DNA from 3 places in the Lentzea sp. CA-135723 genome. Region 2 is predicted to be linked to each of the others. Evidence: riboswitches for the same ligand, from Rfam matches in the RefSeq annotation. Region 2 holds a riboswitch; each other region holds the start of a gene.
What was found. A riboswitch is a leader RNA that binds a small molecule or an ion and turns the genes downstream of it on or off. The one in region 2 is predicted to bind glycine.

Region 1 (10,103 bases), 360 kb from region 2:
GCAGGCGTGGTCGAGGAAGCGCCCTTGAGGGCCGAATCCGGGCTGCAGGGTGAACTGTTCCCGGACTCCTCGCTGCCGGACGAGCTCGTCGGTTACCGAGGGCCCGCGGCGTGCCAGATCGCGGGCATCACGTACCGGCAGCTCGACTACTGGGCACGGACCGGGCTGGTCGCGCCGACGGTGCGGATGGCGCACGGGTCGGGCAGCCAGCGGCTGTACTCGTTCAAGGACATCCTGGTGCTCAAGGTCGTGAAGCGGCTGCTGGACACCGGGGTCTCGTTGCAGAACATCAGGGTCGCGGTCGACCACCTGCGCCGCCGCGGCGTGCAGGACCTGGCGAAGATCACGCTCTTCTCCGACGGCACCACCGTCTACGAGTGCACCTCGCCGGAGGAGGTCGTCGATCTGCTGCAGGGCGGTCAGGGCGTGTTCGGCATCGCGGTGAGCGGTGCGATGCGCGAGATCTCCGGCACGATCCACGAGTTCCCGGCCGAACGTGCGGACGGCGTCGAGATCGCGCCGATGACCGAGGACGAGCTGACCCGCCGCCGTCGCGAGCGCGCCACCGGCTGACCGGCCCGGTGAACGTGGCCGACTGGCCGTCCCGAGTGGCCGGTCGGCAGCAGCGCCGCGACCCCCTTCGTCCCTAGCGTTTCCGGCATGACGCACACCCCTTCAGCGCAGGTGGTCAAGGTCCTGGCCGCGGCCGTGCAGCGCGCCTTCCGGCTGGAGTTCGGCTTCGTCGGCACCGAGAACCTGCTGATCTCCCTGGTCGACACCATCGGCCCCGGCCGCAAGCTCGGCACGACCTCGCTGACGGCACAGGCGATGGCCAGGGGCACCGACCACTGGGCCGGTGACGACGGGGGTGTCGTCGCCGAGTCCCACCCGGACGTCACGGCGCTGATGAGCGCCGCCCACCACCACGCCCGCGTCGACACCGTCCTGCCCGTGAGCCAGGCGCTGGAGACCTGCCTGCGGGCCGCCGTGGCGCAGGCGGGCGACGGCGTGCTGACGACGACACACCTCGCGCTGGCGCTGCTGTCGCTCGACTCCGGGAGGGTCGCCGACCTGATGTTCCTGCACGGTGTGGACGTGGAGGAGACCGCCGCAGCCGTGCGGGCCGACACCACGCGGAAGTACGCCGAGGTCGAGGAGGCACCTGCCGTCTGGTTGCTGCGCAAGGCCGGAGCGCTGGAGGGGGAGTCCGGCGGCGGGTACGTGCGCTGGCTGACCAAGCTCGTGTCGCGCGGCCAGGGACTCGGTGGTCCGGTGCTGACCGCCGTGCGCAACGAGGCCGACCGCCTCGCCGTCGCCGGGCGCCGGGACGTGTCGTCTCGCGACCTGGTGGAGGCCGTGCTCACGCTCGACCACCAGTTGACGGTCGCGGGGCGCAGGCTCAAGCCCGAGTTCGAGTCGGGTGGGGCGGCGGCCCTGCGCGCAGCCGGCGTGGACAGCACGTCCCTGCCCGCCGGAGGCGCCGTCGAACGGGCGATGGAACGCGCGAAGCTCGTCGCGGCCCGCAGCGGTGACCAGATCGTGGGCACCCGGCACCTGCTCGTGGCGGTGCGCGACGACCCCGCCGACCCGGTGGCCGGAGTGCTCGCCGGTCTTCGTGCTGAGACGTAGGTCGCGTCCCTAGCGACTACCCGGGCTGCCTGCGGGTATTCTTCTCGGGTAGTCGCTGAACTCAGGCGGGAGAGCCCGGGCCCCGAGCCCGGCGCCGAAGGAGCAAGTCCCTCCCCGGGAACCTCTCAGGCATCCAGGACCGCCAGAGCGAGACGCCTCTGGAAAGTGGACTCCCGCAAGGGATTCCCGCCGACGGTGAAAGCCCATCAGTGATGGGTGAACCTCTCAGGCGCCCCTCGGGGTACGGACAGAGCGGGGAGGGCACAGGACACGTGTGCCCTCAAGCCACCCGGAGGCGTTTGATGACGCAGGACCGCATTCCGCTCGCCGCTCTCGAGCACGGCACCCCGTTCGCCGACCGCCACGTCGGTCCCCGGCCCGCCGAGCTCGCGCGCATCCTCGACGTCATCGGCGTCGGATCGCTGGAGGAACTGGCGCAGCACGCGGTTCCGTCGTCCATCCACGAACGCGACCTCGTGCTGGACCTGCCCGTCCCGGCCACCGAGACCGAGGCGCTCGCCGAGCTGCGCGAGCTCGCGTCGCAGAACCGGCCGATGACGCAGATGATCGGCCTCGGCTACTACGACACCGTGACGCCGGGCGTGATCCTGCGCAACGTGCTGGAAAGCCCGGCCTGGTACACGGCCTACACGCCGTACCAGCCGGAGATCTCGCAGGGCCGTCTCGAGGCGCTGCTGAACTTCCAGACCATGGTCGGCGACCTGACGGGCCTGCCGGTCGCGAACGCGTCCATGCTGGACGAGTCGACCGCCGCCGCCGAGGCGATGACGCTGGTGCGCCGCGCGGGCAAGTCCAAGTCGAACAAGTTCGTCATCGACGCCGACACGCTGCCGCAGACGCTCGCCGTGATCGAGACGCGCGCCGAGCCGCTCGGCATCGAGATCGTCGTCGCCGACCTGTCGCAGGGCATCGAGGGCCTCGGCCTCGGCGGTGACTTCTACGGCGTGCTGCTGTCGTACCCCGGCGCGTCCGGTGTGGTGCGCGACCAGAAGGCGTTGATCGAGGAGATCCACGCCGCGGGCGCCCAGGCCGTCGTCGTCGCCGACCTGCTCGCGCTGACGCTGCTGCGCGCGCCGGGCGAGATCGGCGCGGACGTCGTCGTCGGCACCACCCAGCGCTTCGGCGTGCCGATCGGCTTCGGCGGCCCGCACGCCGGCTACATGGCCGTCCGGTCCGGTCTGGAGCGTCAGCTGCCCGGCCGTCTCGTCGGCGTCTCCGTCGACTCGGACGGCTCGCTGGCCTACCGCCTCGCGTTGCAGACCCGCGAGCAGCACATCCGCCGCGAGAAGGCCACGTCCAACATCTGCACCGCGCAGGTGCTGCTGGCCGTGATCGCCTCCATGTACGCCGTCTACCACGGTCCCGAGGGCCTGCGCGGCATCGCGACCCGCGTGCACCGCATGGCCACCGTGCTCGCCACGGGCCTGTGCGAGGCCGGTCTGGACGTCGTGCACGGCGAGTTCTTCGACACCGTCGAGGTCCGCGTCGAAGGCCGTGCCGCCGCTGTCGTCGCGAAGGCCCGTGAGGCCGGCATCAACCTGCGTCTGGTCGACGAGGACGTCGTCGCCATCGCGTGCGACGAGAAGACGACGCGCGCGCACATCATCGCCGTGTGGAACGCCTTCGGTGTCACGAAGGCCGATGTGGACGCGATCGACGCCGACACCGCCGACGGCATCCCGGCCGACCTGCGCCGCACGTCCGACTACCTGACCCACCCGGTCTTCCACGCGCACCGCTCGGAGACCGCGCTGCTGCGCTACCTGCGGGCGTTGTCCGACAAGGACGTCGCGCTCGACCGCAGCATGATCCCGCTCGGCTCCTGCACGATGAAGCTGAACGCCACCGCGGAGATGGAGCCGGTCACCTGGCCGGAGTTCTCCGGCCTGCACCCGTTCGCGCCCGTCGAGGACGCCCGCGGCATGCTGAAGATCGTGTCCGACCTGGAGGCCTGGCTCGCCGAGGTCACCGGCTACGACGCGGTGTCGTTGCAGCCCAACGCCGGCTCGCAGGGCGAGTTCGCGGGCCTGCTCGCGATCCGCGCCTACCACCGCGCCAACGGCAACGCCGACCGGGACGTCTGCCTGATCCCGTCGTCCGCGCACGGCACCAACGCCGCGTCCGCCGTCATGGCCGGCATGCGCGTCGTCGTCGTGAAGTGCGACGACAAGGGCAACATCGACATGGGCCACCTGCGCGCCACGGTCGAGGAGCACGCTTCCGACCTCGCCGCGATCATGATCACCTACCCGTCGACCCACGGTGTGTACGAGGACACCGTCCGCGAGGTCTGCGGCCTGGTCCACGACGCGGGCGGCCAGGTGTACGTCGACGGCGCGAACCTCAACGCGCTGATCGGCCTGGCCCGCTACGGCAAGTTCGGCTCGGACGTCTCGCACCTGAACCTGCACAAGACGTTCTGCATCCCGCACGGCGGCGGCGGCCCCGGCGTCGGCCCGATCGGTGTGAAGTCCCACCTCGCGCCGTTCCTGCCGAACCACCCGCTGCAGCCCACCGCGGGCCCGGCCACCGGCGTCGGCCCGATCTCCGCGGCCCCGTGGGGTTCCGCGTCGATCCTGCCGATCTCGTGGGCCTACGTGCGCATGATGGGCGGCGACGGCCTGCGCCGCGCGACCCTGACGGCCGTGGCCGCCGCGAACTACGTCGCCCGGAGGCTGGACGAGCACTACCCGGTCCTCTACACCGGCGAGGGCGGCTTCGTGGCCCACGAGTGCATCCTCGACCTGCGCCCGATCACCAAGGCCACCGGCGTCACCGTCGACGACGTGGCCAAGCGCCTCGCCGACTACGGCCTGCACGCCCCGACCATGTCGTTCCCGGTCGCCGGCACCCTGATGGTCGAGCCCACCGAGTCCGAGGACCTGGCCGAGATCGACAGGTTCATCGACGCGATGATCGCCATCAAGGGCGAGATCGACAAGGTCGGCGCGGGCGAGTGGTCCGTCGAGGACAACCCGCTGCGCAACGCCCCGCACACCGCCGCGTGCGTGACCGTCGGCGAGTGGAACCACCCGTACAGCCGTGAGGTGGCCGTCTACCCGGCCGGCACCGCGGCCCCGAAGATCTGGCCGCCGGTCCGCCGCATCGACGGCGCGAAGGGCGACCGCAACCTGGTCTGCTCCTGCCCGCCGCTCGACGCGTACAGCAGCTGATCCGAACGGTGAAAGGGGGCGCGCCCGAAAAGGCGCGCCCCTTCGTCGTCGCACGGCATGATCCCGGTGAGGGGTGGTGCTGCGGATGAGCGGCTGGGCGGTGTTCGCGCTGATCGCCGGACTGGTGCTGATGTTCGGTGCGGTCTGGGGCGGCTGGGTCCTGCTGGGCAACGCCCTCGCGTGGGTCAGCTGCGTGGGATGGGGGATCGCCTGGTTCGCGACCGGTGCCGGCTGGGTCGGCGAGGCGATGTTCGTGGCCGCGCTGGTGAGCGTCTTCGGCTTCCTGCTGATGTTCGCGGGCGTCGGGTACGGCCGCTGGCGTTAGCTCACGCCGACGGGGCAGGCCTCGTCGCCGCAGTTCTCGTCCACGCTCAGCCCCGGCTTGTCCAGGTCGTGCTCGAACGCGAAGTGGAAGCAGTCGGGGTGCATCCGCTCGAACAGCTCGAAGTCCTCGCGGTCCAGTTCGACCGTCTCACCGCAACGCTGGCACGTCTGCTCTTCTGACACGCCGCAGATCGTCTCACCCCCGCGCGAACAGCACCGCGCCGTCCTCGCCCAGCAGCCACCGGGCCTCGACCACGAACCCCGCCTCCCGCAGCCACCCCGCGACCCGCTCCGGCGGTCGCAGGTGGACGTTCACCCGCATCGGATGCCCGCCGTAGCCCGACGTCTTGAGGTTCGTGCGGTCGCCGACGTGGAAACCGACCTGCACCAGCCCGCCCGGCACCACCGCCTCCCGGAAGTGCCCGAACACCACCGGCACCAGCTCGTCCGGCACGTGGATCAGCGACCACCAGCAGAGGACGCCGCCGAGCCCGCCGGGCAGCGGGTCGGTCATCGAGCCCACCTCGAACCGCAGCCCCGGATGCGCGGACCTGGCCAGCTCGACCATCGCGGGGGAGAGGTCGATCCCGGACGCGTCCACGCCCAGCGCGGCCAACCGTGCCGTGATGTCGCCGGGGCCGCAGCCGACGTCGGCGACCGGCCCGCTCACCTCCTCCGCGAACAGCCGCAACGCCGCTCGCAGGTGCGGCAGGCCGTCGAGCAGCCCGCGGGTCTGGTCGGCGTAGCTCGCCGCCACCGTGTCGTAGGAGTCGCGCGTGTCCGTCAGCCAGTCGCTCACGACGGCCGAAGCTACTCGGTGAACGGCTCCGGGCGGTGCCGTCCGAACAGGGCCAGCGACGAGATCCACACGTCCGGATCGCCGTCCCAGTCCAGTGCCTTGATCTGGTCCGCGGACCGGCGCCCGCCGATCGCCCGCATCAGCTCGAACGACGTCGTCCGCACCGTCCCTGCCGGTTCGCCGTGGCCGAGCACCCGGTCGCCGTGCTCCAGGGTGATCCGCAACGCCGGCACGCCGTTCTCCCGCATCCGCTGGTCGAGCTGCTGCAACGGCTTCACCAGCGCCGCCCGCACCTCGACCCCGGACCGGTCTCCGGGAACGCCCAGCGCCGCGCGCAGGTCGTGCTCGTGCGCGATCACCTCGGACACCAGGATCGGACCGAGAGGCGTGTCGAACAGGGGCGCGGCCAGCCGCAGGTTCACGTCCCACTCGGCGAACGCGTCGTCCAGGGAGTTGTCGCGGCGGTCGCGCACCTGCCGTTCGCCCCACTCGCCCGACTCGACGCCGTCGAACCGGCGGTCCGCGAAGTCGCGCAGACCGCCGGCGAGGTGCGCCACCACGTCCTTGACGGACCAGCCGGGCGTCGCCGCCACGGGTGTCTGCGGATCGGCGCCGGTGACCAGCGTGGTGATCCGCTGCTTGGCCGCGTCGTAGATGGGGGCGTTGGTCATGGTCAGACCTCGTACTCCAGGGTGTAGGTGCCGCTGCCATCCTCCGCCCAGTCCACCGTCACCGCACCTTTCGCGTTGAGGAACTCGCCGGTGCCGTCGACGATCTCGGTGGCACCCTCCACAGCGGACCGGTAGGCGCCGACGTGCCGCAGCACCAGCGTTCCGCCGCCGGTCGTGATCTCCTCCAGCGCCGTCGTCCACGCGACGTCCTCGCCGTAGTACATGAGGTAGCGGCAGCTGCCGACGCCGCTGATGTCGCCGCCGTAGGTGAACTCGACGTGCGCCTCGGTGAGCTTGCGCCCCTCGACGTCCTTGTAGGACCGGCCGTCCCAGGTGTTCTCGTCCCAGCTCTTCACCGCGATGGTTCCTGTTGCCTTCATGCGGACCACTCTGCTGGTAATTCCTGACAGATCGTGTCAGGTTCATTCCATGAAATCCGGCAGGCTCATCCAGGTGCTGCTGCTCCTGCAGGCGCGGGGCCGCATGACGGCCGACGAGCTCGCGGCGGAGCTGGAGGTCTCGCCGCGCACGATCTACCGCGACGTCGAGTCGCTGAACGCCGCCGGCATCCCGATCTACTCCGACCGCGGCCCTGCGGGCGGCTACCAGCTCGTCGACGGCTACCGCACCCGGCTGACCGGCCTCACCACCGACGAGGCGCAGTCGTTGTTCCTCGCGGGCCTGCCGGGACCGGCGGAGGCGCTGGGCCTCAAGGAGTTCGCGGCCGCGGCCCAGCTCAAGCTCCTCGCCGCGCTGCCCACCGAGCTGAGGTCCAAGGCCGAGCAGATCCGCCGGCGCTTCCACCTCGACACCCCGACGTGGTTCCGCGGCGACGAACCCACCGAGCACCTCGCCACCATCGCCGACGCCGTGTGGGAGCAGCGCCGCGTCCGGATGACCTACCTGCGGTGGGGGAACCAGGCCGTCGACCGCGAGGTCGACCCGTACGGGCTCGTGCTCAAGGCGGGCACCTGGTACTTCGTCGGCAGCGGCCGCACCTACCGCGTCTCCCGCGTGCTCACCCTGCAGGTCACCGCGGACACGTTCGACCGCCCGGAGGACTTCGACCTGGCGCGGTTCTGGGCGGAGTGGTCCGAGCAGTTCGAGGCCCGCATGTACGGCGACCGCGTCACCGTCCGGATGACGCGAGCAGGCCTCGACAAGACGCAGTACCTGCTGAGCGGGTACCAGGCCCGCGTCATTCGAGACGCCGATCCGCGACCCGGCGAGGAGTTCGGCTTCCCGACCGAATCGCTCCGGCACGCCGTCGCTGACCTGCTCAAATTCGGCGCCGACGTGGAAGTGCTGGCACCGGACGAACTCCGGCGCGAACTGGTCGCGACAATCAAGGCGATGCACGACGTCTACAACGGTGCGAAGCTACCCGCATGGTTCCGCTGATCTCGTTGAACAACGGAGTACGGATCCCTCAACTCGGCTTCGGCGTCTACCAGGTGCCGGAGGACCAGGTGGCCGGTGCGGTCACGACGGCGATCGAGGCCGGTTACCGCAGCATCGACACCGCGGCGGCGTACGGCAACGAGTCCGGAGTCGGCGACGCCATCGCCGGCGTCCCCGACCTGTTCATCACGACCAAGCTGTGGAACTCCGACCAGGGCCACGATGCGACGCTGCGCGCGTTCGACGAGAGCACGCGCCGGCTGCGCCGGGACGTCCTCGACCTCTACCTCATCCACTGGCCCGCCCCGAAGCGCGACCTCTACGCCGACACGTGGCGCGCGTTGGAACGCCTCTACGCCGACGGCCGGGTGCGCGCGATCGGCGTGTCCAACTTCCACACCGCGCACCTGCAGCGCCTGTTCGACGAGTTCCCGACCACCCCGGCGGTGAACCAGATCGAGCTGCACCCGTTGCTGCAACAGGAAGAGATGCGCAAGGTCCACGTCACGCACAAGATCGTCACCGAGGCGTGGTCACCGCTCGGCCAGGGCACGCTGCTGCGCGAACCGGACATCGCGGGCCTCGCCGAGAAGTACGGCAAGACCGCCGCCCAGATCGTGCTGCGCTGGCACGTGCAGCTCGGCAACGTCGTGATCCCGAAGTCCGTCACCCCGTACCGGATCAAGGAGAACTTCGACATCTTCGACTTCGAGCTGGCCGCCGACGACATGCTGGTGATCAGCGAGCTCGACCGCGGCACCCGCACGGGTCCCGATCCCGACCGCTTCAACGCCGCCTGAGGCGGGCGGCGCTCAGGCCTTGGTCGACAGGACCTGGCCGAGCGCCGCCTCCACGCCGTTCTCGTTCTCCACCACGGAAACCGAGCCGCCGGTCGTCTGCGCGATGTCGGTCAGCGCGTTCTTGTCGACGTCGCCGCCGATCGCGATGAAGCTGATCGCCAGGTCCGTTCCGTGCAGCTGGCCCTTCAACGCCGCCAGGTCGATGCCGCCGTCGGACCTGCCGTCGGTGATCACCACGACCCGGTTCACGCGTCCCGCCACGAACCCGTCGTGCGCTGTCTCGTAGCAGGCGGCCAAAGCGCTGTAGAGCTGCGAACCCTCGGACGTCTTCAGCCCTTCGATCGCCCGCTTCAACGCGTCGCGCTTGTCGGCCACGGGACCGGTCGCGACGAGCTGCTTGTGCGGCTTCGAGCCGTCCAGGTCGCGGGCGAACTCCCACAGCCCGAACGACCCGGACACCGCCCGGTCGACCTGGCCGCGCAACGCCGCCTTCACCTTGTCCAGCCTGGGTTTCATCGACGTCGACACGTCCGCCAGCACCGTGACGACCTGCCCGCCGCGGTCCGCCGACGCCCACGCCGACGAGATCTGCTGCGTGGTCGTCGCGTCCGCGCCGACCAGGTTCTCGGTGACCTGCGACCAGGCCACGCCGGGCGACGGCGACGGACGGTCCTGAGTGGACTCCACCCGCAACCCGCCTGCCGCCAGGATCTTCTGCTGCTCCGGCTCGATCATGAAGTCCCGGAACGCCTGCGCCGCACGCACTTCCGCCTCGCCGACCTCGGGCCCGCCGAGCGCGACGTACGGGAAGTCCGCCACCGGCGCCGGTCCGGCCGGCAGCACGCCGGCCAACGGCTTCGACGGCGCGTCCTTGCCCGTGTTGTGCCTGAACAGGTCCACTTCGGACACCGGCGTCACGGAGAAGCCCGCCGCGTTCACCGTCGCGCTGTCACCCAGGCGCCCCAACGCGTCGCGCGTCGTCGGCGGCACCTCCGGCGGCACGGCGGCCGCGAGCTTCGTCAGCGCGGACTTCGCCGCGTCCGACCCGAGCGACTCGGCCGTCACGGGGCCCTTGCCCCCCGCCAGCGCGGCCTGGATCGCGAGCGCGGAGGCCGTGTTCGCCGCCGGGTCGGGCATGGCGACGCTGAACCGGCCCCAGGGCTGCCCGAACTTGGTCCAGTCGGTCACCTGGGGCATGTCCGACCAGCGGAAGTCCTTCAGCACGGGTGCGGCGGCCTCGGGGGCGGCGAGCAGCACCGGTGACGTGCCGACGGACTTCGGCGCC
Region 2 (10,103 bases):
GTTGTGGCCGCGCGACATCTGTTGCAGCAGCAGGCGTCCCTCTGGCTTCAGCAAGCGGAAGAGGGTCGCGGCGTACGTCGGGTAGTTGCTCTCGCCGACGTGCTCGCCCATCTCGATGGTGGAGATCGCGTCGAACGGCTCGTCGCTCACCTCGCGGTAGTCCTGCAGGCGCACCTCGACCCGGCCGGTCAGGCCCTCGGCCTCGATGCGCTTCAGGATGTGCGCGCGCTGCTGCGCGGAGATCGTCACGCCGGTCGCGTGCACGCCGTAGTGCTTCGCCGCGTGGATGATCATCGAACCCCAGCCGCAGCCGACGTCGAGCAGGCGCATGCCCGGCTCCAGGCCGAGCTTGCGGCAGACGAGGTCGAGCTTGTTGTGCTGCGCGTCGGCGACCGACTCGTCCTCGGACGTGAAGTACGCGCACGAGTACGCCATGCTCGGGTCGAGCACGAGTTGGTAGAAGTCGTTGCTCAGGTCGTAGTGATGCGAAATGGCATCACGGTCACGACCCTTCGAGTGCAACGCGCCGCGCAGCCGTGCCTCCTCGCGGGGCGCGTCCGGGTTGGGCCCGAGCACCTTCAGCCGCAGCGCGAGCTTCGCGACCTCCGACAGCCGAGGACGGCGCGTCACGCCCCGGCGCACGAGACCCCAGATCTGCGAGAGGCCGACCGCGAGGTCGCCCTCCACGTCGAGCTCCCCGCTCACGTACGCGCGCGCGAGGCCCAGCTCGTTCGGACTCCACACGAGCCGCCGCAGCGCGTCGCGGGAGCGGATCACGAGGACCGTCCCGTCCTGCGGGCCCGCCACGCTCCCGTCCCACGCCCGAATTCCGATCGGCAACGGCGCGCCCAGCACCTTTTCGGCCATTCCCGCCAGCTGACCAGCGACGACCACCTTGCACCTCCTGCGTGACCCGGCTCCGCCAGACGTTCGAGACAGCAAGAGGTTCGGTTCGTTTCTGAACCGAGACGCAACCCCGGCCGTATGGCCTCGATAGAGCGAACAGATGGACAAGGAGGACATGAGTGTGATCCGACGTAACCGCATCGCCATCGGGCTCGCCGCGGGACTGGCAGTTGTGCTGGGTCTGGGTGTCTGGAGCGCCACGGGCAGTGGCTCGAGCAACTCCAAGCCGGTGGCACAGACCGAAACCGACCTGGGCGTCCTCGGTGACTACGGCGACGTGGGTCAGCCCCCGGTACTCCAGGAGCCCGCGCAGGCCCCCGAGACTCAGGTGCAGCAGCAGGCCCCGGAAGCTCCCGCGCAGCAACAGGCGCAGCCCCCGGCAGCGCCGCCGGTGAGCTCGATCAAGCTGGTCGGCAAGGCCGTCGAGAAGATGGGCAACGTGGTCCAGGACGGCGACGGCCGGACCCTCTACCGCTTCGACAAGGACGTCCCGAAGCCCGAAGGCAAGTCCAACTGCAACGACCAGTGCGCCGTGACGTGGCCGCCGGTGCTGTCGGACACCGTTCCGCAGCTCGAAGGCGTCGACTCGAAGCTGGTGTCGCTGATCACCCGCGCTGACGGCAAGAAGCAGGTCGCGATCGACGGCTGGGCCCTCTACACCTACTCGAAGGACCCGGCTCCCGGTAAGTGGGCCGGCCAGGGCATCGGCGGTACGTGGTTCGTGATCCAGCCCGACGGCAAGCGCAACGTCGAGTGCCTCCCGCCCGGCGTGACGGCACCTGCGGCGTAACCCCACAGCATCCCGTTAGGACGGTCCATCTGAGACACCACACACCCTGACACGGTGATACCCCGGCCCTGGGGAAGGGGCCGGGGTTCCCGTCGTTTTCGCTCCGGGGTAAAAGAAGAAGGGGCGCCACCCGAACCGCGGGTGGCGCCCCTTCTTCGTGGACGAGATCAGAGCGTGGAGTACAGCGGGTGCTTCGCCGCCAGCACCTCGACGCGCGCACGCAGCTCGTCGATAGCGGCGCCCGGCTTGAGGGCCTCCGCGATCACGTCGGCGACCTCGGTGAAGTCCACCTCGCCGAACCCGCGGGTCGCGAGCGCCGGCGTGCCGATCCGCAGACCGGACGTCACCATCGGCGGACGCGGGTCGTTCGGCACGGCGTTGCGGTTGACCGTGATGCCGATCTGGTGCAGCACGTCCTCTGCCTGCTTGCCGTCGAGCTCGGAGTTCACCAGGTCGACCAGGACCAGGTGGACGTCCGTGCCGCCGGTGAGGACCTTCACGCCCGCCGCGGCCACGTCGGCCTGGGACAGGCGGTCGGCCAGGATGCGCGCGCCCTCCAGCGTGCGGCGCTGGCGGTCGGCGAACTCGGGCGAGGCGGCGTGCTTGAACGCCACGGCCTTGGCCGCGATCACGTGCTCCAGCGGACCGCCCTGCTGGCCGGGGAACACCGCCGAGTTGATCTTCTTGGCGATGTCGGCCTCGTTGGAGAGGATCACGCCACCGCGCGGGCCGCCGAGGGTCTTGTGGGTCGTGGTCGTCGTGACGTGCGCGTGCGGCACGGGCGACGGGTGCAGGCCAGCGGCGACGAGGCCCGCGAAGTGCGCCATGTCGACCATCAGGTAGGCCTCGACCGAGTCCGCGATGCGGCGGAACTCGGCGAAGTCCAGCTGCCGCGGGTAGGCGGACCAGCCGGCGACGATCAGCTTCGGGCGGTGCTCGGTGGCGAGGCGCTCGACCTCGGCCATGTCGACGCGGCCGTCACCGTCGGAGACGTGGTACGGCACGACGTTGTAGAGCTTGCCGGAGAAGTTGATGCGCATGCCGTGCGTCAGGTGGCCGCCGTGCGCGAGGTCGAGGCCCAGGATCGTGTCGCCGGGCTGGAGCAGCGCGAACATGGCGGCCGCGTTGGCCTGCGCGCCGGAGTGCGGCTGGACGTTCGCGAAGCCCGCGCCGAAGAGCGACTTGATCCGCTCGATGGCGAGGCGCTCGACGACGTCCACGTGCTCGCAGCCGCCGTAGTAGCGACGGCCGGGGTAGCCCTCGGCGTACTTGTTGGTGAGCACCGAGCCCTGGGCCTGCAGGACCGACACGGGCGTGAAGTTCTCCGAGGCGATCATCTCGAGCGTGCCCTGCTGGCGCGCCAGCTCGGCCGCCACGGCCTGCGCCACCTCGGGGTCGTACTCCGCGAGGGAAGCGTTGAACTGGTCGGACATCTGGCAGATCTCCCTACTTGGCGCGCTTGTAGAACGGAAGTGCGACGACCTCGACCGGCTGCTTCTTGCCGCGGACGTCGACCAGCAGTGGGGTGCCGGGCTCGGCACTGGCCTTGTTCACGTAGGCCATGGCGACGGAGTAGCCGAGGGTCGGGGACAGCGCGCCCGACGTCACTTCGCCCACGACGTCGTCGCCGTTCAGGACCGCGTAGCCGTGCCGAGGCGCCCGGCGCTCGGGGGTCTTCAGCCCGACCAGGACCGAGTCCACATCGGACTCCGACACCTTCGTCAGCGCGTCGCGGCCCACGAAGTCGCCGGGCTTGTCGAGCTTCACGACGCGGCCGAGACCGGCGTGGTACGGCGTCAGCGACGTGGTGAGCTCGTTGCCGTACAACGGCATCCCGGCTTCGAGGCGCAGCGTGTCGCGGCAGCCGAGACCGCACGGCTTGAGCTCGTGCGCCTCGCCGGCCTCCAGCAACGCCGCCCAGACGGCGCCAGCGTCGGCGGGGGCGACGAACAGCTCGAAGCCCTCCTCGCCGGTGTAGCCGGTGCGGGCGAGCAGCGCGTCGACGCCGGCGACCTGCGACGGGTAGGAGGCGTAGTACTTGACGGTCGACAGGTCCGTCTCGGTCAGGCCCGACAGGATCTCGACCGACTTCGGGCCCTGGATCGCGATCAACGCGTAGTCCGTCGACTTGTCGGTCACGACCGTGTCGAACCCGGACGCGCGCTCGACCAGTGCTTCAGCCACCACTGAAGCGTTGGAGGCGTTCGCGACGACCATGAACTCCTCGTCGCCGAGGCGGTAGACGATTAGGTCGTCGATCACGCCGCCGTCGGCCTGGGTGATCATCGTGTAGCGGGCCTTGCCGACGGCCAGCGCCGAGATGTGCCCGACCAGCGCGTGGTCGAGGGCCTCGCCGGCCTGCGGTCCGGTCAGCACGATCTCACCCATGTGCGTGAGGTCGAACAGTCCGGCGGTCTGGCGCACGGCGTGGTGCTCCGCGAGCTCGGACGAGTAGCGCAGCGGCATCCGCCAGCCCGCGAAGTCGGTGAACATCGCGCCGAGCTGCTCGTGCTCGGCGTTCAGAGGCGTGAGGCGGGACATCAGAACGCTCCTCCAGGGTGCGCCGAAGAGCCGGACGCGGCCGGCTGAGGCATCAGAAGAATGACACGGTCCATCGGAGACTCCTCACTTGAGCGAGCCTCCCCCTCTGTCATGAGCCTGAGAGCTTCACCACCGGAGTGGCTTGCACCGTGGGCGAGGCTCCCGGGGAGCCTGCTTTCCAGAGTTGCCTGCGTCGCGCGGTACCTGTACCTGAGAGATTCCGGGGAGGAGTTGCTCCTACGGTGCTCCCACCGAAGGGAGCTCTCCCGCGCGACATCGACGGCCGTGTTCAGTTGGTAGCCCCAGACGCTAGCAGGCCAAACGTCACAGCGGCACGCCCTGCGCCGTCTTCTCGACCACCTTGCGCTCCGCCCAGAACGACAGGAACGGGATCGTGCCGGCGAGCAGCACCAGCGCCGTGCCCTTGATGGACCAGCGCAGCTTCAGCGCCAGGTCGACGGAAATCACCAGGTAGATGGCGTAGAGGAAACCGTGCACGGGGCCGACGACCTTCATCGCGCCACCCATGTCCGCGGCGTACTTGAGCACCATCGCCACGACCAGGAGCAGCAGGAAGACTCCGACCACGTAAGCCATGACCCTGAACCGGGTCAACGCACCCTTCATCTGCCCGCCTTCGCTCAACGACCGTCCCGCGCGTTGAGGTCCGCGAGCATGCGGTTGTAGGCCGCGAGCTCCGCGTCTTCGTCATCGTCGAAGTGCTCGACAGGCGCGGGTTTGACGGCGACAACCGTACTTTCCGGCCGCGGAGCGGGTGCAACCGGCTCGGGTGAGAGAGCCTCGTCACGGCGTTCGCGGGCGAGCTTGCGGAACCGCCAGACCATGAAGAGGGGGAAGAGGCCGAACAGCGGCCACTGGAGCACGTACCCGAGGTTCTGGAACGTGCCGCTGGCGGACTCGAAGCGCTGCCACTGCCAGTACGCGAGCCCGCAACAGACGATCAGCGCCGCCAGACAGGCGAACGCGATCAGCACACGCTGGGGAGTAAGGAGGCCGCGCACGACCTCCACACTACTTGGGAGCACTTCCGGGGGTCAGGGGGCCGCCCCCTGCGAAAACACTCCGATGTCAGCTCCGGCGAGCGCGCTCCGCGAGCGCGCGACACCGCTGACGAGGCCTCCGCGAAGAGGAGGCCACCCCGTGGGGTGTGAGGACCTCGGCCCTCAGCTGAGAAACATGGCGAACGAACGTTCGGCGAGCGCGCCCCGCACGAGCCGCGTGCCAGTTCGACGAAGTGGATACAGGGCTGCCGCCTCCGACAGCCCGTTCCTACTTACGCCACGCCGTCCCGGCGCTGCCTCTGCAGACGAGCAACGCACCAGGCCGCGGCGGAGCCACGACGGAGGTGCTGGAGAACCGTCATCGGTCCCAGGCGCCTTCCGAGGTCGGCAGGCGTGAGGCCGGCGGCGCGGTAGTCGAGCGCGCGCTGGTCCAACGGGCTGATGCCCGCGTCCCACCACTGCTCGGCCTCGGCGACGTCGCCCACGAGCTGCCAGTAGCTCGCCGCGGCGGCGAGCAGTGCCTCGGGTGCCTCCGGCGCCCGCTTGCGCATCGCGGCCACGTAGGCCGGATCCGCCGAGTCGACCTTGACCAAGCCACGCGACCCACTCCTGCCGCCCCGCTGGACGGGGATGCCGGGCGCCGAGGGGGGAGCCTCCGCGAGCCACGCGTTCTTGATCCGGTTCACCTCCTGCATCTCTGCGTCATCAGACCGTTCAGCCGCCCACTGCTGCAACAGCTCGTGGACCCCGGAGTCCTCGACCATCAATGCCTCCTCGTCGGTCGGGGATCGGCCATTGCAGCGGAAGGTATTCGGTAGGTCTGACAATCGCCAGACCCTGAATCCCCAGAACACCCGTTACCAGTGCGTGATTGGCCGCATTCCACCCGTCCGGCTCAACGCTGACGGTCGAGGATCACCGACCGTCACTAGCTGAGCGGGGTGGCCGTCCCGAAGAGGCTCCTGACGAAGGTGATGATCGACTCCGCGCCCTGACGCAGCCAGCCGAGAACCTGCTGGACCGCAGAAGCGGACTGCTCGGGCTGGGTGATCAGGAGGAACAGCACCAGCGCGACGCCCGCCAGCACTAGCACCTTCTTGAGGTTCACAGGTACCTCTCCGTCCGTGTGGTTCACCGGTCAGGCGGCGGACCGCCCGTGTCACCCGTCATGGTCCCTCATTCACCCGGCCGATGAACAACGACCACGCCAAACTCTCCCCTGGTTCTGCCAGCGGCACACGCCTGCACGGCGGCCAACGTCACCCGAATGGCGGCTAAAGACAGGCTTCAGCTGCGCCGATGTCCTGGGCACGAGGTGAACACGGACTCCCTCGGATCCCACAGCTTGGAAGCGAGACTGTTGCACCGGGCCTCACCCGGATGCCGAACACGACCCATCACGCACCGTCACGCCTTCGTGGCGTCTTTAATGCGCACCCGAGTATTCATCCAATTACTCCAGACCGCCGCAGTTCCATAATTCGGTCGGCCGCCACACCCATGTCGGCAAGCACTTCATCGGTGTTCGTTCCGGTAGAAACAGGTGCCGTCGGAACCGACGCCGGAGTGCGGTCGAACCGGGGCGCGGGCGCCGGATGCGACGAACCGGACACGTCCACGAAAGTGTCGCGGGCTGCGTTGTACGGGTGATGCACCGCCTCGGCCGGGGTGAGCACCGGCGCCAGGCACGCGTCCGTGTGCCGCGCGAGGTCCGCCCACTCGTCCCGCGGCCGGGTCTTCACCGCCGCCGCGATGCGTTCCCGCAGCTCAGGCCAGTTGGCCGGGTCGTTGCGCGACGGAGCGTCCTCCAGGCCCAGCACGCGCACCAGGTCGGCGTAGAACTTCTCCTCCAGCGCGCCGATGGCCACGTACCGCCCGTCCGCGGCCTCGTAGACGTCGTAGAACGGCACTCCACCGTCGAGCATGTTCTCGCCGCGGCCACCGCTCCACATGCCCGCTGCCCGCATGCCGTGCAGGAACGTCGTCAGCAGCGCGGCCCCGTCGACCATCGCCGCGTCGACGACCTGGCCGCGCCCGGAGCGTTCCCTCTCGTACAGCGCCGCCAGCACGCCGAGCGCGAGCAGCAGCCCTCCCCCGCCGAAGTCGCCGAGGAGGTTGACGGGGAACGACGGCGGCCCGCCTGCCCGTCCCAGCGGCTCCAGCGCGCCCGCCACGGCGATGTAGTTGATGTCGTGGCCGGCGCGGTCGGCCAGGGGCCCGTCCTGCCCCCAGCCGGTCATGCGTCCATATATAAGGCGCGGGTTGCGGGCCAGGGCCTGCGCGGGCCCGATGCCCAGCCGTTCGGTCACACCCGGCCGGAAGCCCTCGATCAGCACGTCCGAGCGCTCGACCAGCTGCAACACCAGCTCGGCCCCTTCGGGCTTGCGGGTGTCCACGGCGATCGAACGCCGCGAGCGGGTGAGGAAGTCGCCGGGGATCGTCGGCACGCTCCCCGGCTTGTGCACCTGGACCACGTCCGCGCCCAGGTCGGCGAGCACCATGGCACCGAACGGCGCGGGCGCGAGCCCGGCCAGCTCGACGACCCGCAGTCCTGCCAAAGGCCCGCTCACAGGGACCTCGCGATGATTTCCTTCATGATCTCGTTCGTCCCGCCGTAGATGCGCTGCACCCGTGCGTCGGACCACGCCCGTGCGATCGGGTATTCGTTCATGTAGCCGTAGCCGCCGAAGAGCTGCACGCACTCGTCGACGACCTTGCTCAGCCGGTCGCTCGCCCACCACTTCGCCATCGCCGCGGTCGGCACGTCGAGCTCGCCGCGCAGGTGCTTCTCGATGCACTCGTCGATGAACGCCCTGGTCACGGCCGCCTCGGTGGCGCACTCGGCGAGCTTGAACCTGGTGTTCTGGAACTTGATCAGCTCCTTGCCGAACGCCTGGCGCTCCTTCACGTACTTGAGCGTCAGCTCGGTGGCCGCCTCGATGCCCGCGATGCAGCAGACGCCGATGATCAGCCGTTCCTGCGGCAGCTGCTGCATGAGCTGGACGAACCCGAGGCCCTCCTGCCCGCCGAGGAGGTTCGAAGCGGGCACGCGCACGTCGTCGAAGAACAGCTCGGCGGTGTCCTGGCCCTTCATGCCGACCTTGTCGAGCACGCGGCCGCGCCGGATGTCGTTCTCGACGACGAGCAGCGAGATGCCCGTGGCGCCCTGCGCCGGGTCGGTCTTGGCGACGACGATGACGAGGTCCGCGTGCACGCCGTTGGTGATGAAAGTCTTCGAGCCGTTGATGACGTACTCGTCGCCCTCGCGGATCGCCTTCGTCCGGATGCCCTGGAGGTCCGACCCCGCGCCGGGTTCGGTCATCGCGATCGCCCCGACGTACTCGCCGGAGGCGAGCTTCGGCAACCAGCGCAGCTTCTGCTCTTCGGTGCCGTAGGAGTTGAGGTAGTGCGCGACGATGCCGCTGTGGACGCTGTTGCCCCACGCGCTGTCGCCCGCCCGTGCCTGCTCCTCCAACAACACGGCCTCGTGTGCGAACGTGCCGCCGCCACCGCCGTACTCCTCGGGGATGCTCAGGCACAGCAGCCCGAGGTCGCCGGCCTTGCGCCACAGGTCGCGGTCGACCTGCTTCTGCTCGGCGAAGCGTTCGAGGTTCGGCGTGACCTCCTTCTCGAAGAACGTGCGCGCGAGCTGGCGCAACTGGTCCAGGTCGCTGTCCATCCACCGCGATCGACGCTCTGCCATGCGGTCCACGAAACCACCGGGCGGTGGTCCACGCCATGACCGCCGCGCCAGTGCGGCCGCCGAAAACTGAGCGAAATTCCCACCCCGGTCGTCCAGACTGACCGGTATGCACATCCACCAGGTCGAGCCGGACGAGTGGGCGCTCTGGCGTGACATCCGCCTCGACGCGCTGGCGAGCGACCCCGAGGAGTTCGGGTCGACGCTGGCCCGTGAGCAGGTCTACACCGAGGACGAGTGGCGGGAGCGGGCCGCGGAGGGCCTGAAGCTCGTCGCGCTCGACCCCGCGCCGGTGGCCCTGGTCGCCGCGACCGCGAAGCCGGAGGGCCTCTACCTCTACTCGATGTGGGTGCGCGACTCCCACCGCGGCCGGGGCGTCGGGGAAGCGCTGGTCAGGACCGTGCTGACGTGGGCGGCCGAGGAGGGCTGGAAGGTCGTGCGGCTGCGCGTCTGGGACGACAACCTGCCCGCGCGGCGGCTCTACCGGCGGCTGGGGTTCGTGGACGTCGACGAGCCCGAGCACATGGAGTTCCGGGTGAGCTAATCGGTCACCCTCCACGGTCATGGCCAGCTCTGCCGGCCGGGCCTAGCGTGGTGTCATGAGCGAAGCCTTGATCTTCGACGCGGTGCGCACGCCGCGCGGCAAGGGGAAGCGCGGGTCGCTGCACAGCGTCAAGCCCGTCGATCTGGCCGCCGGTGTGCTGCGCGCGCTGTCCGAACGAAACTCCCTCGACACCTCCGCGGTGGACGACGTCGTGTTCGGCGTGGTGTCTCCGCTCGGTGAGCAGGGCGGTGACATCGCCCGCACGGCCGTGCTGGCCGCCGGCTGGGACCAGCGCCCGGCCGGGGTGCAGCTCAACCGCTTCTGCGCGTCCGGCCTCGAGTCGGTGAACCTCGCCGCGGCCAAGGTCGCGTCCGGGTTCGAGGACCTGGTGGTCGCGGGCGGCGTCGAGTCGATGTCGCGCGTGCCGATGGGGTCCGACGGTGGCGCGTGGGCGATCGACCCCGCCACGAACTTCGACCTGTCGTTCGTGCCGCAGGGCGTCTCGGCCGACCTGATCGCGACGCTGGAGGGCTTCTCCCGCACCGACGTCGACGAGTGGGCCGCCCGGTCGCACGCCCGCGCGTTCGAGGCGCAGAAGAA
Region 3 (10,103 bases), on a different contig from region 2:
ACCTGGTCGACGGTCTGCTCGACCTCGGCCAGCAGGTGGCTGGAGATCAGCACCGTGCGCCCCATCCGCGCGAACGACTGCAGGAAGTTCCGCAGCCACGCGATGCCCTCGGGGTCGAGGCCGTTCGCCGGCTCGTCGAGCACCAGCACCTGCGGGTCACCCAGCAACGCCGTGGCGACCGCCAGCCGTTGCTTCATGCCGAGCGAGAACCCGCCGACGGCGCGGTCGGCCGCCGTGCCGAGGCCGACCAGGTTGAGCACCTGGTCGGCCTGCGCGTCCGGCACGCCGATCGCCGCCGTGTAGACCCGGAGGTGGTTGCGCGCGGTGCGGCGCGGGTGGAACCCCTGCGCCTCCAGCACCGCGCCCACCACGCGACCGGGCTGGCCGAGCTGGTGGAACTGCCGTCCGTTGATCGTCGCCGTGCCGGAGGAGGGCTTCACGAGACCCAGCAACATCCGCAGGGTCGTCGTCTTGCCCGCGCCGTTCGGCCCGAGGAAGCCCGTCACGCTGCCGGGTGACACGGTGAAGCTCAGGTTCTGCACCGCGGCCACAGGACCGAAGTGCTTGGTCAGGTTCTGGACCGCGATGAGGCCGCTGCCGTCATGCATGCGGCCCATCCTGCCCGAATCGTCACTCCGGCAAGGCGTGCTTGGGACGGGACACGACGGGCGCGCGGTGCACGACCGGCGGTTCCGCGACCACGACGGGCAGCTCGGTGGTCATCTCCGCCGGGGTCTCCTCCGGCAGTTCGATAACACCTGATCGTGTGAAGGGGTTGCGCAACGGCCGCCGCCGTTCGCGGTGCGGCAGGCCCTCGCCGATGAGGTGCTGGTGCGCCATGTTCCATACCTGGCAAGGCCATCGGCGGCGCCGCAACCAGCCGGGACACGCCTTGCACCGGCCGTCCTCGTCGGGCTGGTGCACCGTCAGCAGCAGGCGCCAGCCGTCCGCGAGGCGGTGGATCTCCGCGCGGGCCAACGGAACCAGCGCCTCGGCTTCCCCGTGCTCGGCGACCTTGTCCAGCAGTGCCAGGCGTTGCAGCACCGCGTCGCGCAGGGTCTCGTCCATCACATCTTCGCCGTGGCCTGGTCGAGCAAAGAGCCCAGCCGGCGCGTCTGAGTGGCGGACATCACAGCGGTCTCGCCAGGAGGCGTGACCAGCAGGACCCGGTCGTTCTCCACCAGCACGGTCATCGACCTGTCTCGACCGAACGGGTCGTGGCAGTGGATCCATCCCTGTGGTTCAGCCATGGAATCTCCCTTCGAGGGACACCCGACTCCGTCTTCATCGGCCGAAGCCCCTGCTCGCCGCACCGCGCGGCACGGAATTCACTCGTTTGCTGGACGGGCCGGACACGGGCGGTGGTCCACTCGGGGAAACTTTCGGGGCGCGTTTCGGCGGGGGTGCTGGGCGCGGCGCGGAGAAGCCCGCTATATTTGGTGACGGCGGCCCCGCTCCCAGTGACCCCCAGGCTGGTTGAGCGCGGCCGCCCTTTATTTTCCCTGAAATCTCTTCGCTTCCCGGCGACCTCCCCGTTCTGTCCTGAGCGAAAAAGGCTTGCGCCCTGCGGTCTCGTACGCTGTAAGTTCCTCGTACACCGTAAGGGGGAGGAACGATGACTTCGACGACCGAGAAGGCCGTGGTGCACCCGCACCCGCAACGCTGGGCCGTGCTCGGCGTGCTGTGCCTGTCCGTGATGGTCGTGGTGCTGGACAACACCGTGCTCAACGTGGCGATCCCGTCCATCTCCACCGGCCTGGACGCGAGCACCGCCGACATCCAGTGGATGATCAACGCCTACTCGCTCGCGCTGGCGGGCCTGCTGCTCACGACCGGGTCGCTGAGCGACAGGTTCGGCCGCAAGCGTGCGTTGCTGGTCGGCCTGGTGCTGTTCGGCACCGGCAGCGCGGTGGCGGCCTACGCAGGGTCGTCCGAGGCGTTGATCGCGGCCCGCGGGTTCATGGGGATCGGCGCCGCGGTGCTGATGCCGGGCACGCTGGCCGTGCTGATGCAGTTGTTCGACGACAAGGAACGCCCCAAGGCCATCGGCATCTGGGCCGCCGTCACGTCGCTCGGCTTCGCGGCCGGACCGGTGATCGGCGGCGCGCTGATCAAGCACTTCTGGTGGGGTTCGGTGTTCCTGATCAACGTGCCGGTGGCGCTGCTCGCGATCGCCGCCGTCGCGTTCCTGGTGCCGGAGTCGAAGGACCCGACCGTGCGCAAGCCCGACGTGCTCGGCTCGATCCTGTCGATCGTCGGCATGGTGTCGATCGTGTACGCGGTGATCGAGGTGCCGGAGCACGGGTTCGGCTCTGCCGAGTTCGGGGTGCCGGTGGCGATCGGGCTGGTGACGATGGCCGGGTTCGCGTGGTGGGAACGGCATACCGCCGAACCCATGCTCGACCTCGGGTTCTTCAAGAACCGCCGCTTCACCGGCGCGGTGGCATCAGGTGTGCTGGCGGCGTTCGGCATGGCGGGCTCGCTCTTCCTGCTGACGCAACACCTCCAGGGCGTGCTGGGGTACAGCCCGCTGGAGGCGGGGGTGCGGGTGGCGCCGATGGCGATCGCGTTGCTCGTCACCAGCAACACGCTGGGGCAGCTCGTGATGAAGCTCGGCGCGGGCCGCGCGATGTTGCTGGGCATGACGATCGTCGCGGGCGGCGTGCTGCTGCTGTCGATCGGCGACACCTACCCGCCCACGCTCGCCGGGCTGGTGCTCATCGGCGTCGGAGTCGGTGTGTCGCAACCCGTTGCGGTCAACGCGCTGATGGGGTCGATCCCGCCGGAACGCGCCGGCATCGCGTCCGGGCTGTCCGGCACGTTGACGGAGCTGGGTTCCTCGTTCGGCATCGCCGTGCTGGGCGCGCTGCTGTCGGCGCGGTTCGTCGCGTCACTGCCGGACGGAGTGCCGGGACGTTCGTTGCAGGAGGCGTTGCACAGCGGTGCGGACATCACGGTCGTGCGCGAGGCGTTCTCCAACGGCATGAGCGTCAGCCTGGTGATCGGCGCTGTCGCCGTGTTCCTGGGAGGTGTTGTGGCCAGCGTGTTGCTGCGACGTGCCTAGGATCGGCCCGTGGAGAGCGTGTGGTTCAGCAAGCCCAGGCCCGGCAGCGGCCAGCCCCTCGGCCTGAGCCGGGAGGCCATCGTGCGCAAGGCGATGGAGATGCTGGACGCGGACGGCCTGCCGAAGCTGTCCATGCGCAAGCTCGCGGCGGCGCTCGGCGCGGCACCGATGTCGTTGTACTGGCACGTGCCGACGAAGGACGCGCTGATCGAGCTCTGCCTCGACGAGATCTACGGCGAGTTCACCCTGCCCGATCCCGAGACCGACTGGGAGACCGCGGTGCGGGCGATGATGCACGAACTGCGTCAGCTCGCGCTCAAGCACCCGTGGTGGATCCGCGGGATCGGGCAGTTCAACACCATCGGCCCGAACGCGGTGGCCTACGCGGACGCCATGTTCGGGCCGATGCTGCGCGCCGGCCTGAGCACGGTGGCCGCCGCCCAGTCGATCTCCGCGGTGGGCAGCTACGTCAACGGGTACGCGATCGCGGAGGTCAACTTCGTCGGGCGCGGCGGGATGGACTCGCCGCCGCCGGACCTGGCCAAGATCGCCGACCTCTACCGGGAGAAGCACCCCCGGTACGTCGCGATGCTGGACGAGCAGGAGCTGTGGTCGCTGGAGAGCCAGTTCGAGTTCGGGCTGGACTGCGTGATCGACGGCATCAAGGCGCGCGTGGCCGCCCTCAGATAGGCGAAACCCCCGCAGCGTTGCTCGCGTGCGGGGGCCTCATTCATTCAGTTGGCTTTCAGACCACGGACTCCAGCGGCGTGTGCAGGAGGCCGGTCGCCTCGGCCACCGGGCCGTTGGTGAGCTGGCCGGCGTGCACGTTCAGGCCCAGGGCGAGCGAACGGTCGTCCTTCAGCGCCTTCTCCCAGCCCTTGTCGGCCAGCGCGACGGCGTACGGCAGCGTGACGTTGGTCAGCGCGTAGGTCGAGGTGCGCGGGACGGCGCCCGGCATGTTCGCGACGCAGTAGAAGACCGAGTTGTGGACCTCGTAGGTCGGCTCGGCGTGCGTGGTCGGGCGCGAGTCCTCGAAGCAACCGCCCTGGTCGATCGCGATGTCGACGAGCACGGAACCCGGCTTCATGTCGGCGACCAGCGCGTTCGACACGAGCTTCGGCGCGGCGGCACCGGGGACGAGCACGGCGCCGATGACCAGGTCGGCCTCGCGGACGGCCTGCTCGATCGCGAACGAGTTCGAGGCGAGAGTGCGCAGGCGGCCCTGGAACTGGGCGTCGATCTGGCGCAGGCGGTCGACGTTGGTGTCGAGGATCTGCACGTCCGCGCCCATGCCGACGGCGATGGTGGCGGCGTTGATGCCCGCCACGCCCCCGCCGATCACGACCACGCGGGCCGGGGCGACACCGGGGACGCCGCCGGGCAGCACGCCGCGGCCACCGGAGGGCTTCATCAGGCTGAACGCGCCGACCTGCGGGGCGAGCCGGCCCGCGACCTCGGACATCGGGGCGAGCAACGGCAGCGCGCGGTTCGGCAGCTGCACGGTCTCGTAGGCGATGGCCGTGGTGCCGGACGCGAGCAGCGCCTCGGTCAGCGGCTTGTCGGCGGCGAGGTGCAGGTACGTGAAGAGGGTCTGGCCGGCGCGGAGACGCGGGTACTCCTCGGCGATCGGCTCCTTGACCTTGAGGACCAGGTCGCCCTCGGCCCACACGTCGTCGGCGGTCGCGAGGATCTTGGCGCCCGCGGCGAGGTACTCCTCGTCCGTGATCGCGGAACCGAGACCGGCACCCTGCTCGACGTAGACGTCGTGGCCGCGGCTGGTCAGCTCGTGCGCACCGGCAGGGGTGAGAGCGACGCGGTACTCGTGGTTCTTGATCTCGCGGGGAACTGCGATCCGCACGATGACTCCTCCGTTCGATGGCCGACATCTCATAATGTGGGCCAGCCGCAAGGTCATGTCACTGTGCAGCTAGCACTATCCGGTAACCCTCTGGTTGTTCGGATAGGACAGAGCGACCTGAGTGTTGTTCGCGTTCCACTCGACCGTCCCGCGTTGACACTCGGCGGGGGCCGCACATAGCGTTCGCGCCGAGAACTGAACACCGGCCGCGGCGCGCGAGCGCCAGAACCCGAGTGGGAGAGACCTCGACCGTCATGAGTCGGGGCGCCGAAGGGGCAAGCTCCCGCACACTCTCAGGCAGCAAGACCACTCGGGGTAGGCAACTCTGCACGGCGGAGGGGGCGCTAGTTGTCCTGACCCGTCACAGCCAGAGGAGTCGCCGTGGAGTTCCCCGAGAACCTGCTCTACACCGTCGAACACGAGTGGGTCGACTGGACGCCGGGCACCCAGGACCCGCTGACCTGCGGAATCACCGCGTACGCCGCCGACGCGCTCGGCGACATCGTCTACGTGCAGCTGCCAGAGGTCGGTGCCGAGGTCGTCACCAACGCCGTGTGCGGTGAGCTCGAGTCCACCAAGTCCGTCAGCGACCTCTTCTCGCCCGTGACCGGTGAGGTGATCGAGGTCAACGACGCCGTCGTGCAGGACCCGGCGATCGTGAACAACGACCCGTACGGCGAGGGCTGGCTGTTCAAGGTCCGCGTCGAGTCGGCGGAGAACCTGCTCACGGCGGCCAAGTACGCCGAGCTCACCAAGACCGACTGACTCCGCTCCGCCCACCACGAAGGACTGATCAGTGGCGATCAGCGTTTTCGACCTGTTCTCCGTCGGCATCGGACCGTCCAGCTCCCACACGGTCGGCCCGATGCGCGCGGCCGCGATGTTCGTCGACAAGCTCGGCCCACAGCTGTCCACTGTGGACCGTGTGCACGTCCAGCTGTTCGGTTCGCTCGGGGCGACCGGCCACGGCCACGGCAGCCCCAAGGCCGTGTTCCTCGGCCTGGAGGGCAACCTCCCGGAGGAGGTCGACCCGTCCGCCGCCGCCGAACGCGTCGAGGAGATCATCTCCAGCGGCCGGCTGAGGCTCGGCGGCACGCACGAGATCGCGTTCACGCACGACCGCGACCTCGTCATGCACCGCCGCAAGTCGCTTCCGCTGCACCCCAACGGAATGAGCTTCGAGGCGTTCTCCGGTGGCAAGTCGGTCGAGCACGCCGTCTACTACTCGATCGGCGGCGGCTTCGTCGTCGACGAGAACGCGTCGGGCACCGACCGCATCAAGCCGGACACGACCCCGTTGCCGCACCCGTTCCTGACCGGCGACCAGCTCCTCGCGCGCTGCCGCGAGACCGGCCTGTCGATCAGCGAGATCATGATGGCCAACGAGCTGTCGTGGCGCACGGAAACCGAAGTGCGGGAAGGACTTCTGCACATCTGGCACGTCATGCAGGAGTGCGTCGAACGCGGCTGCACCGAGCACGGCACGCTGCCCGGCGGCCTGAAGGTCCGCCGCCGCGCCGCCGAGATGCGCAAGCGCCTGGAGAGCGAGCACTTCGTCACCGACCCGTTGCGGGTCATGGACTGGGTGACGCTCTTTGCATTGGCGGTCAACGAGGAGAACGCCGCCGGTGGCCGCGTCGTCACGGCGCCGACCAACGGCGCGGCCGGCATCGTTCCGGCGGTGTTGCACTACTACACGAAGTTCGTGCCGGGTGCTTCCGACGACGGCGTGGTCAGGTTCCTGCTGACGGCGGGCGCGATCGGCGTGCTGTTCAAGGAGAACGCGTCGATCTCCGGCGCCGAGGTCGGGTGTCAGGGCGAGGTCGGGTCGGCCTGCTCGATGGCCGCGGGAGGTCTCGCCGAGGTTCTCGGTGGCACGCCCGAACAGGTCGAGAACGCCGCCGAGATCGCCATGGAGCACAACCTCGGGCTGACGTGCGACCCGATCGGCGGCCTGGTGCAGATCCCGTGCATCGAACGCAACGCCGTCGCGTCCATCAAGGCCATCACGGCGGTGCGGATGGCGTTGCGGGGCGACGGCTCGCACTTCGTGTCGCTGGACAAGGTCATCAAGACCATGCGGGACACCGGCAAGGACATGTCGGTCAAGTACAAGGAGACGGCACGCGGCGGACTCGCCGTGAACGTCATCGAGTGCTGAGTCAGCGGGCGTCGTACGCGGCCTGCGCGTCCAGCACCTGCGGCATCATCGCCTCCAGGTGGCGGATCAACGACAACAGCTTGTCCGCCGTCTCGCGCCCGAGCGGCGTCAGGCTGTAGTCGACCCGCGGCGGGTTCGTGTGCTGCGCCTCGCGGTGCACGAGCCCGTCCCGCTCCAGCGCCTGCAACGTCTGGGAGAGCATCTTCTCGCTGACCCCGTCGACGCGGCGGCGCAGCTCGTTGAACCGCAGCGGACCTGCGTCGAGCGCGCTCAGCGTCAGGCTGCCCCACCGGCCGGTGACGTGCTCCAGCGTGGGACGTGACGGGCACGCCTTCGCGAACACATCGTAGTCCATGAGCAGAATTGTACCTGGTCAGAACGCTAACTGATAGTAAGTGTGAGAGCTCTCCGCGTCAGGGGAGAGCTCTCACACCGGCTAGAACGGCCAGGTGGCGTTCTGACCTGCCTCGAGCAGGGGGACAGACCTGAACGTCGCGTCCGTCAGGCCTCCGAACTCGTGGCGGTTCGCCTTGCCGGTCGCGTACGCGGCGCTCCCGTACCCGCCCAGGTTGAACCCGTAGACCGGCACGTGCCGCGGCACGACGTCCGAGACGCCGGCGCCGTAGTGGCCGTCCATCGTCTGCATGTCCGAGATGATGAACACCCGGTCGTGCCCGCGGTAGGTGCTCTTCAGCGACTCGACGATCGCGGTGCCGTGCCCGACCTCGCCGATCCGCCCGAGGAACCGGTTCACCTCGCGGAGAACCGACGCGCCACGCGGGATGTCGTGCCGGAACGTGCCGTCCGCGAACCCGACCACGTCCACCTTCTCGCCCTTCGCGCCCAGTGCGACGCCGAAGACCGCGGCGGCCATGGCCGGCGTGACCTTCGAACGCTGCGAGAACGCGCCGCCCGTCATCGACGCCGAGGTGTCGATCAGGATCAGCGAGCGGCCCGGCAGTGCGGGCAGGTTCGCCAGCGACGCCTGGAGCGCCTGGTCCAGGGCGTGACCCCAGCGCAGGCTCGGCGCCGCCAGGTGGGCGGACAGGAAGCGGAACGGGAACTGCCGCGAGCGCGCGACCTGGCCGGGGTCGGCCAGGCGTGCGGCAACGGCCGCGGCGGCCTCGTCGGACATGCCTGCCTCGTCGAAGTTCCTGAGGTTCCGGATGAGCGACATGTAACCCATCGACGGTGCGAGTGCCTCCCACACCTCACGGGTCAGCGGCCCCTGCAGCCACCCCGCCACCGCCTCCCACGTCATCCCGGCCCCGCGCAGCACGTCGGCCGCGTCCGGGCGCGAGAAGAGCGCCCGGCGCTGCTCCACCGGCCACGCCATCAGCTCGCGCCGTGCCGCGATCACCCGCAGCGAGGCGGGGACCGGAGCGTCGGCCGAGCGGCGGTGGTCCAGGACGTACTGGAACAGGTCGCCCTGCCACGGTGCGGCCGGGGTCGGGTGCGTGAGGTTCAGGACGTCGGGCATGCGGAAGCCGCGGGCCTCGCTGTCCCACTTGAGGACGGCGCGCTCGTTGTACAGGCGGCCGATGGCGTCGGAGATGCCTCGCTTGAGGGGCTTGGGGATGCGGCGGCCGTGGATGCCGGTCCAGTAGGCGAGGAGCTCGCCCGGCTCGTCGGCGCGCTGCAGGACGGAGGCGATGACGGCTCGGTTGGTGACGCCGGCGTCGGACTCCGCGGCCAGGCGGGCGGAGACGAACTCCGCGGCGCCTACCAGCGAGGCCGTGCGCATGTTCGCCTCGGTGCGCAGCCACTGCAGCAGGCGCGCGGTCCACTCCGGGTCCTCCAGGGCGGCCTTGCGCACGAGCAGGGCGTAGCGGTCGTCGCGGCGGCCGCTCGGCTCGTAGAAGGTGTTCTCGCTGCCCATGTTCGACACGGCGAGCAGGAACAGCTCGGACTTCGTGTCGCGCGCGTAGGCGGGGGCGCCCTCGTGGGTGACGGCCGCCGGAACGGGTTCCGTGGCGACCGGGCTGGTGCCCGCCGGACGTGCGCGGAAGATGTTGAACTTCGCCATCGGCTCATTCCCCCTCGGGACAAAAAAGGGGGAGCCCACAGACTTCACACGTGTCCGAGTTCAGAGTCGCGGAAGGTACGTTGCTGCTCTGCCGGATTGAGCTACAGCCGGTTTCCCGCCTGGCGGGATTCGAACCCGCAACCTGCCCATTACCAGTGGAAGTAACCCTCTGCTTCGCACCGGACACGTGTGAAGTTGTGTGCTCCCGAGATCAGGCAGCAGAAGGAGTGGTGACCTCGAAAGGTCATTCCTTGGAAGGGAAGTATCCCTCTGCTTCGCACCGGGTGCGATTTCTATGCAACCACGCCGTGCCAGCGATTTAATTCTGGCCGAGGTGGAGTTGTGGACGCCCGAGATCAAATCGCAGAAGGTGACTGACCCGCCGAAGCAGGTCGAAGACCGGCCGGAGCCGGTTCCAGGAGTTGAACCTAGTTATCACCGAAGTAACCCTCCGCTGCGCACCGGGCGCATTGCAATACAACCACGTCCCGCAACAGGTTTTCTAAGGCGCCGCCTTCACCAGTCGGCGGAGCAGGTAGAAGAGGCCGACGGTGAGCAGGAATCCGACGGCGCTGATCATCACGATCTGCTCGACCGTGTCGGCCTGGGATCCAGCGAACACGTAGGCGGCGCAGATCGGGACGGTCCCGACGAGCGTGAACGCCATGAACGTCCGGAACGACACGCGGGACACGCCGGCGGACACCGACACCGTCTCCGCCATCATCGGGATTCCGCGCGCCACGCCGAAGAACCACGGCCCGAACTGACGGCCCCATCGCCGCATCTCGGTCAGCTCCTCGATGGTCACCACCCGGCGCACCAGCCACGGGCCCGCGAACCGCCCCAGGGCGTACCCTGCGGCAGAGGAACCCAGGGATCCGACGATCGCGAGTGCCAGCCCGAAGGGCAGGCCGAGTGCCGTTCCCGCCAGCACGATGAGCGGAGTGGACGGCACGGGCAGCAGCACGTCCACGACGAGCAGGGCGAAGAT

Region 1: another riboswitch for glycine. It lies ahead of gcvP (aminomethyl-transferring glycine dehydrogenase); the one in region 2 lies ahead of gcvT (glycine cleavage system aminomethyltransferase GcvT).
Region 3: another riboswitch for glycine. It lies ahead of gcvH (glycine cleavage system protein GcvH); the one in region 2 lies ahead of gcvT (glycine cleavage system aminomethyltransferase GcvT).

Annotation. Positions count from the first base shown of each region.
Region 1 covers NZ_JBNJMK010000002.1:436,635-446,737, forward strand. Annotated here, with positions in the region: gene ACQEU1_RS38040 (MerR family transcriptional regulator) at 7-573, shown strand; gene ACQEU1_RS38045 (Clp protease N-terminal domain-containing protein) at 661-1,629, shown strand; glycine riboswitch at 1,686-1,781, shown strand; gene gcvP (aminomethyl-transferring glycine dehydrogenase) at 1,932-4,823, shown strand; gene ACQEU1_RS38055 (hypothetical protein) at 4,909-5,148, shown strand; gene ACQEU1_RS38060 (hypothetical protein) at 5,145-5,330, opposite strand; gene ACQEU1_RS38065 (class I SAM-dependent methyltransferase) at 5,344-5,946, opposite strand; gene ACQEU1_RS38070 (maleylpyruvate isomerase family mycothiol-dependent enzyme) at 5,958-6,617, opposite strand; gene ACQEU1_RS38075 (DUF3224 domain-containing protein) at 6,620-6,997, opposite strand; gene ACQEU1_RS38080 (helix-turn-helix transcriptional regulator) at 7,047-8,018, shown strand; gene ACQEU1_RS38085 (aldo/keto reductase) at 8,006-8,818, shown strand; gene ACQEU1_RS38090 (substrate-binding domain-containing protein) at 8,831-10,103, opposite strand, start outside.
Region 2 covers NZ_JBNJMK010000002.1:73,580-83,682, reverse strand. Annotated here, with positions in the region: gene ACQEU1_RS36285 (class I SAM-dependent methyltransferase) at 1-867, opposite strand, end outside; gene ACQEU1_RS36280 (COG4315 family predicted lipoprotein) at 1,028-1,696, shown strand; gene glyA (serine hydroxymethyltransferase) at 1,864-3,129, opposite strand; gene gcvT (glycine cleavage system aminomethyltransferase GcvT) at 3,143-4,237, opposite strand; glycine riboswitch at 4,337-4,424, opposite strand; glycine riboswitch at 4,426-4,516, opposite strand; gene ACQEU1_RS36265 (DUF3817 domain-containing protein) at 4,562-4,864, opposite strand; gene ACQEU1_RS36260 (hypothetical protein) at 4,879-5,259, opposite strand; gene ACQEU1_RS36255 (transcriptional regulator) at 5,532-6,023, opposite strand; gene ACQEU1_RS36250 (hypothetical protein) at 6,188-6,367, opposite strand; gene ACQEU1_RS36245 (CaiB/BaiF CoA transferase family protein) at 6,705-7,829, opposite strand; gene ACQEU1_RS36240 (acyl-CoA dehydrogenase family protein) at 7,826-8,962, opposite strand; gene ACQEU1_RS36235 (GNAT family N-acetyltransferase) at 9,069-9,503, shown strand; gene ACQEU1_RS36230 (acetyl-CoA C-acetyltransferase) at 9,559-10,103, shown strand, end outside.
Region 3 covers NZ_JBNJMK010000001.1:6,807,671-6,817,773, forward strand. Annotated here, with positions in the region: gene ACQEU1_RS31930 (ABC transporter ATP-binding protein) at 1-608, opposite strand, end outside; gene ACQEU1_RS31935 (hypothetical protein) at 631-1,068, opposite strand; gene ACQEU1_RS31940 (hypothetical protein) at 1,068-1,250, opposite strand; gene ACQEU1_RS31945 (MFS transporter) at 1,616-3,064, shown strand; gene ACQEU1_RS31950 (TetR/AcrR family transcriptional regulator) at 3,074-3,754, shown strand; gene ald (alanine dehydrogenase) at 3,810-4,922, opposite strand; glycine riboswitch at 5,147-5,241, shown strand; gene gcvH (glycine cleavage system protein GcvH) at 5,304-5,687, shown strand; gene ACQEU1_RS31965 (L-serine ammonia-lyase) at 5,719-7,083, shown strand; gene ACQEU1_RS31970 (winged helix-turn-helix transcriptional regulator) at 7,085-7,438, opposite strand; gene ACQEU1_RS31975 (TROVE domain-containing protein) at 7,520-9,109, opposite strand; gene ACQEU1_RS31980 (TVP38/TMEM64 family protein) at 9,612-10,103, opposite strand, start outside.